Regions from separate parts of the Novacetimonas pomaceti genome, predicted to be linked through region 1. Evidence: riboswitches for the same ligand, from Rfam matches in the RefSeq annotation. Region 1 holds a riboswitch; the other holds the start of a gene.

Region 1 (4,632 bases):
CGCCGTCCGACAGGATGCCCCGTGCGCGCGGGTTGCCGGTGTCCCGGGCCGCGCCGCCATCGCGCCACCATGACCATCCCCACGTCATTGCCAACATCATCCAGGGTTCCCTGACCATGTCACACGCAACCGCCGGGAACATTCCCGACAAGATCCCCGAAGAGATCAACGTCCTGTGGTTCCTGCCAACCCATGGCGACACCCGCTACCTCGGCACGCAGAAGGGCGCGCGCCCGGTGGACCTGCCGTATCTGCAGCAGGTGGCAAGGGCCGCCGACACGCTGGGCTATTACGGGGTGCTGATCCCCACCGGCCGCAGTTGCGAGGACAGCTGGGTCGTGGCCTCCGCCCTCGCCCCGATGACCGAACGCCTGCGCTACCTCATCGCGCTGCGTCCGGGCCTGCTGTCGCCCACGCTTGCGGCGCGCATGACCGCGACGCTGGACCGTTTTTCGAACGGGCGGCTGCTCATCAACATCGTGACGGGGGGCGACCCCACGGAAAACGCGGGCGACGGGCTGTTTGCCGACCATGCCACCCGGTACGAAATCACGGACGAATTCCTTACCATCTATCGCGCGCTGCTGCGGGGCGAGCATGTCGGGTTCGAGGGGAAGCATTTCCACATCCGCGACGGCCACCTGCTGTTCCCCACGCTGCAGAAGGACGGGCCGCCGATCTATTTCGGGGGCTCGTCCGAGGCCGCGTCGTACGTGGCGGCAAAATCGGTGGACAAATACCTGACATGGGGCGAGCCCCCGGCGCAGGTGGCCGAAAAGATCGCCCATATCCGCAGGCTGGCGCATGAACGCGGGCGGGAGGTATCGTTCGGCATCCGCCTGCATGTCATCGTGCGCGAAACCAGCGCGCAGGCATGGGCGGCGGCGGACAGCCTGATCAGCCACCTTGACGACGCGACGATCGCAAAGGCGCAGAAGGTGTTTGCCCGGATGGATTCCGTGGGGCAGTCACGCATGAACGCCCTGCACGGCGGACAGCGCGACCGGCTGGAAATCAGCCCCAACCTGTGGGCGGGCGTCGGCCTGGTGCGTGGCGGCGCGGGCACGGCGCTGGTGGGGGACGCGGACACGGTGGCCGAACGGATCGACGAATACCGCCGCCTGGGCATCGATACGTTCATCTTCTCCGGCTATCCCCATCTGGAGGAGGCCTACCGCTTTGGCGAACTGGTGCTGCCGCGCCTGCCGACGGCGCACCCACGCCACGCGGGCGGCGCGCAGGGCACCATGGGACCGTTTGGCGAAACCATCGCGAACGACCACCGCCCCACCCGCGCGGCCTGACGGCGGGACGCGCCATGGCCGGCCCCACCGTGACCACACTTCCCCCGGCGGCGGAGGCAGACGTCACCGCCGCCGCCTTTCGCGACGGCATGGCGGCGCTGGCCTGCGCGGTCAGCATCGTCACCACCGACGGCGCGCGCGGCGCCCATGGCTTTACCGCCTCGGCGGTCTGCAGCGTGTCGGATACGCCGCCGACGCTGCTGGTGTGCATCAACCGCGCCACCAGCGCGCATCCGCACGTGCTGGACCATGGCGTCATGGCCGTCAATGTCCTGCACCGGGGGCAGGCGGCGCTGTCGGATGCCTTTGCCAGCCGGTCGCGCCCGATGGCCGAACGCTTCGCCGCCGCGACATGGCGGCGGGGCCGCACGGGCGCGCCGCTGCTTGACGGTGCGCTCGTCAGTTTCGACTGCCGCGTCAGCGAGGTACGCGATGTCGCCACCCACACCATCGTCATCGCCCGCGTGATCGACATGGTCGTGCGCCATGACGGCGCGCGGCCCGGCCTGATCTGGTTCAACCGCGCCTATGGCCATCCCGTCACGCCGTAGCCGGGAGAGAGGGTGGGCGGGGCGGCATGCTTCACACAATGCGGAGAATCAGGCCGCAATGCTTTTCATGCTTGAAATCATGATCCGCCGCGCATAGAAGAAACGCCAGCATCAGGAGTTGGGACGACGCCCAACGCCAACCTGCCGTTCCGGGCAAGGTGGCGCTTCCGCGAGGAAGGATGTGGCCGGACCCGGCAACCAAACGGATCAAGCCACTGCGTCTGTCCCAGCCAGGTAGTTGGAGAACAGACGTAAAATGCCAATCAAGATTCCGGACGACCTGCCCGCCCGCGACACGCTGGAGGCCGAAGGCGTCATGGTCATGGGCGAGGCCGATGCCATCCGGCAGGACGTGCGTCCCCTGCGGATCGGGCTGCTGAACCTGATGCCCAACAAGATCTGCACCGAAACGCAGATCGCCCGCCTGATTGGCGCGACCCCGCTGCAGGTCGAACTGACGCTGGTGCGCATCAGCGACCATGTCCCCCGCCATACCCCGGTCGACCACATGACCTCGTTCTATCGCGCGTGGCAGGACGTGCGGGCCGAACGTTTCGACGGGTTCATCATTACCGGCGCCCCGGTGGAGCGGCTGTCATTCCGCGATGTCACGTACTGGGACGAACTGCGCCGGGTTTTTGACTGGACCCAGACGAACGTGCACCGATGTCTCAACATCTGCTGGGCGGCGCAGGCGGCGGTCCATCATTTCCACGGCATGCCGAAACACTGCCTGCCGCGCAAGGCGTTCGGGGTGTACGACCATCGGGTCCTGGTCCCGGCGTCACCCTACCTCGTCGGGTTTTCCGATGACGTCTGCGTTCCCGTCTCCCGCTGGACGGAGGTGCGCCGCGCCGACATCCCCGCCCACAGCGGCCTGACGGTACTGGCGGAAAGCGAGCAGACGGGCCTGTGCCTGCTGGATGACCCGTCGCATCATTCGCTGCACATGTTCAACCACCTGGAATATGATTCCACATCGCTGGCGGACGAATATTTCCGCGATGTCGCCAATGGCGTGGACATTGGCGTGCCCCACAACTATTTCCCCGACGACGATCCCACCCGCGCGCCCATCAACCGCTGGCGCAGCCACGCGCACCTGCTGGCGGGGAACTGGATCAACCGCATCTACCAGACGACGCCATTCGACATCACGCGCATTGGCCGTCCCGCCGCCGTGGCCCATCACCCCGCGCCCGCCGGACGCGTGCGCGAGGCCGTGCCGGCCCATGCGGCCGGGCCGGCCTGATGGGATAAGGGACTGTCTGAACATAACCTTTTTGGAAAAAGGCGACGTCCTTCGAAGCTTTTTGCAAAAAGCTTCACCAAAAACTTTTATGATTCCAGGGTATTGTCAGCCCGATCCTTTCAAACAGTCCTTGAAAGTTTCCGGGCACCGGCCGTCGGCACGGATGGCCATGCGGGCTGGCAACCGCGCCCCGCGTGCCGCGTTCGTCTATGGCACGACCTGCGCGGCGCGGCGTTTTCCCCATGCCATGCGGGTTGTCCGTTTTCGCGTCACCCACGCACTGTCCCCGCGCGCCGCGCGGACGACAGCGGACAAGGAATACGCAGCCATGACCAGACCGATGCCCATGACGACGCCCAAGGTACTGATGAAGGGAATGGCCGGCGCGGTCCCCCTCCTGCTGCTGGGCCTGTCATCCGCGCCCGCGCTTGCCCATGGGCAGGCGCAGGACACGACGACCCCCGGCATGACGGACCCCGCCCTGCCGGACAAGGCCACGTCCGACCGCACGGGCGCGACCTCCAGCAATACCCATGCCGAACGGCCGGGAAACAAGCCCGCGTCGGATTACAACAACGCCCCCTACCTGCAGGACCAGCAGGCGCTGGGCCGCAAGGCGCAGAAGTCGCGCCTGTCGCATGGCAAGTCCCCCACGCGGGAGGAAGCCATCCCGCCGGGGATGAACGCCCCGAACGTCCAGCGCGACCCGGCGCAGCCGCCTGACTGATCGCGTCCGCACCCCGCGCAATATCAGGGAACATGGCAATGGATACGCCACGACTTATCGAGGCCTATGCCGATCTGATCCGGCAGGTCGATGCAAGCTCAGCCGCCACGATCGCGCTGGGGGAGCGGCTGCGCAACGCGCGCGCCACAACGACCCCACGGCGCGGGAGGGACTGCGCCAGGTGCAGTCCGTCGCCCGCTCCTATCAGGAGGAACGCCTGCGCCTTGCCGCCCTGTGGCGGGCGATCAGCACGGCGCATCCCGAACTGCCACGCTATCCCATGGATGACGCGGACGGCGTCGTGATGGACGCGGCGCCCAGACCGCGGGAGGAGGGACGGCTGGTTACGCTTCTGCGGCGCCTGCTGGCGGATATCGGCGTGCCCTGAGGCGCGCCGGGCCTTTGGGGCCGTCCGGAAATGACACAGGTTTCCGGATATCGCCTTTTTTCTGAAAGGCGATGTCTTTCGAAGCTTTTTGTAAAAAGCTTCACCAAAAACTTTCAATGATTTCAGCTTTTTACTAGACCTGTATGTTCAGGCCGTCGCCTATTTGCTGAGCACGAGGTCGAACTGCCGCTCCGCCTGCGCCAGCATTTCGGCATGGCGTATGTCGAAATCCCGCAATTCCCCCTTGCGGTTGATGATCTGGATGCGCAGGCCATGGTCGTGGAATTCATGGAGGAAGCCGACCACGTCCATCCCCTGGTGGCGATAGCTGATGGGCGAGAATTCGGTCACGATGCGGATATGGCGCAGGTCGCGCACCATGTCGCGCATGCCACACCAGATGCGGTATT
Region 2 (4,632 bases), on a different contig from region 1:
CCCTGCTGGATCAGCTGAGTGACAAGATCGCGGCAAGCTGGCCGCACGCCACGCTGCCCACGACGCATGCCACCCACCATCGCGCGGGCAGCGCCAACCCGCCCGTGTAAGGTTGAAAATACCGGCCCGACAATCCCTTGGATTCATAAAAGTTTTTGGTGAAGCTTTTTCCAAAAAGCTTTGAAAGACGTCGCCTTCTTGAAAAAAGGTGACACCCAAAAACTTTTATTATCCTCTATCAGCAGGCTGTTTTCAGACAGCGCCCCCTTCAGTCAGGGGTGACGGGTGCGAAACGCGGCACGCCATTTACTTCCTGCATCCACATCTCCAGCGGGCGGACCCAGTAATCGCCGCGCGCCTCGCTGCGATAGGTCACCAGCCACTCTTCCGTCTCGCTATGACGGCCGACGCAGATGACAGTGTAAAGTCCCCCCTTGTAATGACGGTACAGGCCCGGGGCGGGTTGTGCGGGTGCAACCATTTGCATCGTGTCTCCTTCATTGCATCATGGAACGGGGGCCTTTTCATGTCCGCCGCCCGATGACCTGAAAAATAGGGAGATATCCGTCGCATGTCCTGCCGCCCGCGTCACCTGCCGCCATGCCCGCCCCGCCCCGCCGCATGGTGGGCCGCGCCGGGCGGGGTGGCGGCCATGGGCGTGGCGCTGCTGCTGGGGGCATGTCTCCCGGCCCATGCGCGGGCGGACCGTGGCGCGACGGTGGTGCTGGCGCAGCATCCCGGCACCGAACTGGACCGGCAGGCGCGGCAGCTGCAGGCGCAGGACCTGCGCGACGCGCATGCGCGGGGCGAACATCCGGTCGTGCTGACGGCATCGGGGCCATTATCGGACCATGCGGGGGACATGGCGCTGTTCGTGCAGCTGCAATCCCCCAGCCTGTGCGGGTCGGCAGGATGTTCGACGTCGGTTTTCCTGCGCCGTGGCGACAGGTGGAGCTGCGTCCTTGATTCGCTGAGCGGCCCCGTGCGCATCATGGCACAGACCCACGGCGACATGCATGACCTGCTGGTCGATGACGGCGACCGCTGGATCTGGAACGGCGCCACCTATGCCGATACGCAGGCCACGCCCTCCCCGCCCGCGACGGGGCGATAGGACAGGGTAGCCAGATATCGATGAAGGATGCTGGAGCGGGTGAAGGGAATCGAACCCTCGTATGCAGCTTGGGAAGCTGCCGTTCTACCATTGAACTACACCCGCGTGCCGCCTTCCTATAACCGACGCCCGCGCGCGATGCAATCGTCGTGACATGCCCGCCGGCGCATGGGCCGTCTCCATCCCCGGTGCCCCTGTCCCCCGGTGGTTGACGAAGACGGGTGCAATCCGCAATAACCATCCCTGTCCCGCAGGCCCGCAAAGACGGGGGCGGTGCCCTCGTGATTTGATTCGGCCGGCTTGCGGCGAGGTTAAACAGACGCGCTAAAGAGGCCTGATGCCGCCACAGGGCGCTGGTGTCATGGTTTCCACGGCCGGACGATCCATTGCCGAAGGAACCTGGTGCCGGACATTCCACCCCCTATTCCGGTCCAGGCGCTTGTCCTTTCGGTGTTTCTGACGATTTTCTGGTTTGGGAATCCTGACGATCATGACTGAGAACTCCACCCCTTCCGAATGGCGTCCGGCGACGCGCCTGCTTCACGCGGGCGAGGAACGCACCCCCTATGGCGAAACGAGCGAGGCGCTGTTCCTGACATCGGGCTTTGTCTATGACAGTGCCGGGCAGGCGGAAGCGACCTTTCTGGGCGATGTGCAGCATTACCAGTACAGCCGCATCACCAACCCGACCGTAACCGCGCTGGAACGCCGCCTTGCGGATCTGGAAGGGGCGGAGGACTGCGTCACCACCTCCACCGGCATGGGGGCCGTGTCGTCCGCCCTGCTGGCGCAGGTGCGGGCGGGCGAACGCGTGGTGGCGTCGCGTGCCCTGTTCGGGTCGTGCCACTGGATCGTGGCCGAACTCCTGCCCCGCTATGGGGTGAAGACGGTGTTCGTCGATGGCGCGGATCACGCGGCATGGGCCGCCGCCCTGTCGGAACCGACCAGCGCCGTGCTGCTCGAAAGCCCGTCGAACCCGATGCTCGACATCCTCGACATCCGCGCGATCTGCGACCTTGCGCACAAGGTCGGGGCGCTGGTGGTGGTCGACAACGTCTTCGCCACCCCGCTGTACCAGAAGCCGCTGGAACTGGGCGCCGACATCGTCGTCTATTCCTGCACCAAGCATATCGACGGACAGGGGCGCACGCTGGGCGGGGCGGTGCTGGGGCGCAAGGAATGGCTTGACGACGTGCTGCGCCCGTTCGTGCGCAACACGGGCAACACGCTGTCGCCGTTCAACGCGTGGGTGATGCTCAAGAGTCTGGAGACGCTGTCGCTGCGCGTGAACGCGATGACCGCGAATGCGGGCCGGGTGGCGGACTTCCTCGCCTCCGCCCCGCAGGTCACGCGCGTCTTCTATCCCGGCCGCGCCGACCACCCGCAGCATGAACTCGCCATGCAGCAGATGAGCGCGGGCTCCACGCTGGTGGCGTTCGAGGTCGCGGGCGGCAAGGCGGGGGCCTTTGCCTTCATGGACGCGCTGCGGCTGATCTGCATCTCGAACAACCTGGGTGACGCGCGTTCGCTGGTGACGCACCCGGCAACCACCACCCATATGAAAATCGGGCCGGAGGAGCGCGCGCGCCTTGGCATTACCGATGGCACGATCCGCTTTTCCGTTGGACTGGAAGATGCGGAGGACCTGATTGACGACCTGCGTCGCGGCCTGAGCGCCGTCGCCGCGCGCTGAGTCACAGCCCGGAGCATCCCATGGCCCAAGACAAGCCGTTTCCCCCGCCCCCCGGACACGATCCGGACTCCGCGCTGGCCGCCGCCATGGAGAACACCCCGTGTTACGAGGCACGGACAGGCGACGTGCGGGTGCTGGTCCAGACGTTCTGGCTGGATGACCAGTCGGAACCGGAGGAGCGGCGGTTTGTCTGGGCCTATCGCATCCGGGTGGAAAACCACGGCAGCGCGGCCATACAGCTCCTGCGGCGCAGCTGGCATATCGTCGACGGGCAGGGCCGCGTGGAACGCGTGCAGGGCGACGGGGTCGTGGGGGAACAGCCGGTGATCGACGCCGATGGCTGTTTCGAATATATGTCCGGCGCGGCGCTGGAGACCCCCACGGGGTTCATGGGCGGGACCTATCACATGATCCTGCCCGGCACGCACAAGCATTTCGACGTGCGCATCCCTTCCTTCAGCCTCGACAGCCCGCACCACACCGCCATCGTCCACTGACCCCCGCCCCGCGCCGCCCGCGCGAAAGGGGCGGCCCGCGAAAACAAGACAGAACCGCAATGACCCCCACCGATACCGCCCCGTTGCACCGCCCCACGCGCGAGGAGGCAGAAGATGCCGTGCGCACGCTCCTGCGCTGGGCCGGCGAAGATCCCGGACGCGAGGGCCTGCATGACACGCCGTCACGCGTCGTCCGTTCGTACGAGGAATTCTTCTGCGGCTATGCCGAGGACCCGGTCGATCTCCTGACCCGCACCTTTTCCGAGGTGGAGGATTATGACGAGATGGTGCTGCTGCGCGATATCCGCTTTGAAAGCCATTGCGAACACCACATGGTGCCCATCGTCGGCGTCGCGCATGTCGCCTACCTGCCGCGCAAGCGCGTGGTGGGCATTTCAAAGCTGGCGCGCGTGGTCGATGCCTATTCCAAGCGTTTCCAGATCCAGGAACGCCTGACCGCGCAGATCGCCAATACCATCAACGACGTGCTGCAGCCCCGTGGCGTGGGCGTGGTGATCGAGGGATCGCACCAGTGCATGACGACGCGCGGCGTGCATCGCCCCGGTGTGTCCATGGTCACCAGCCGCATGCTGGGCACGTTCCGCAGCAATTCGGACACGCGACGCGAATTCCTGTCGATCCTGAACCGTCCCGGCGTCACCGGCGGGGTCTAGTTACCTGTTATAATTAAAGAAGTTTTTGGTGAAGCTTTTTGCAAAAAGCTTCGAAAGAACGCCGCCTTTCCGAAAAAAGGCGGCACCCGAAAACTTCTGTTGCTTTCCTGTCAACGCCCCTGATGGGGGCGGGTCAGATTTCGACCCGCGCGCCCAGGACGGCGATGAACTGCGCCAGCCATGCCGGATGGGCGGGCCATGCCGGGGCCGTCACCAGCAGCCCGTCGGTCACGGCCGCGTCAATCGCGATATCGGCATAGATCCCGTCCGCCAGTTCCACATCGGGACGGCAGGCGGGATAGGCGGACACCCTGCGGCCCGCGATGACCCGCGCCGCCGCCAGCAGTTGCGCCGCGTGGCAGATCGCGGCCACGGGCCGGTCGGCAAAGGCGCGCACCAGCGCGATCACCCGCGCGTCAAGGCGCAGGTATTCCGGCGCGCGACCGCCCGGAATGACCAGCCCGGCATATTCCTCGTGCCGCACGTCATCGAACGTCGCCGTCAGGGCAAAGCGATGGCCGGGCTTTTCGCTGTAGGTCTGCGCCCCCTCGAAATCATGGATCGCGGTCAGGACGTGATCGCCCTTCTTCCTGCCCGGACAGACGGCATCGACCTGATAGCCGAGCATGCCCAGCGCCTGGTACGGGACCATGA

The links. A riboswitch is a leader RNA that binds a small molecule or an ion and turns the genes downstream of it on or off. The one in region 1 is predicted to bind S-adenosylmethionine.
Region 2: linked by a shared signal. The riboswitch ahead of metZ (O-succinylhomoserine sulfhydrylase) and the one ahead of CFR71_RS13010 (homoserine O-succinyltransferase) in region 1 are both predicted to bind S-adenosylmethionine.

The regions. Positions count from the first base shown of each region.
Region 1 is NZ_NOXG01000024.1:513-5,144, forward strand. It holds gene CFR71_RS16255 (hypothetical protein) at 1-100, opposite strand, end outside; gene ssuD (FMNH2-dependent alkanesulfonate monooxygenase) at 117-1,304, shown strand; gene CFR71_RS13005 (flavin reductase) at 1,319-1,855, shown strand; SAM-I-IV-variant riboswitch at 1,959-2,067, shown strand; gene CFR71_RS13010 (homoserine O-succinyltransferase) at 2,112-3,107, shown strand; gene CFR71_RS13015 (hypothetical protein) at 3,277-3,834, shown strand; gene CFR71_RS16590 (hypothetical protein) at 4,016-4,222, shown strand; gene CFR71_RS13025 (FkbM family methyltransferase) at 4,382-4,632, opposite strand, start outside.
Region 2 is NZ_NOXG01000004.1:41,726-46,357, reverse strand. It holds gene CFR71_RS06220 (PqiC family protein) at 1-110, shown strand, start outside; gene CFR71_RS06215 (DUF1653 domain-containing protein) at 269-487, opposite strand; gene CFR71_RS06210 (hypothetical protein) at 572-1,114, shown strand; tRNA gene CFR71_RS06205 (tRNA-Gly) at 1,146-1,219, opposite strand; SAM riboswitch at 1,383-1,463, shown strand; gene metZ (O-succinylhomoserine sulfhydrylase) at 1,605-2,807, shown strand; gene apaG (Co2+/Mg2+ efflux protein ApaG) at 2,894-3,304, shown strand; gene folE (GTP cyclohydrolase I FolE) at 3,364-3,978, shown strand; gene CFR71_RS06185 (DJ-1/PfpI family protein) at 4,112-4,632, opposite strand, start outside.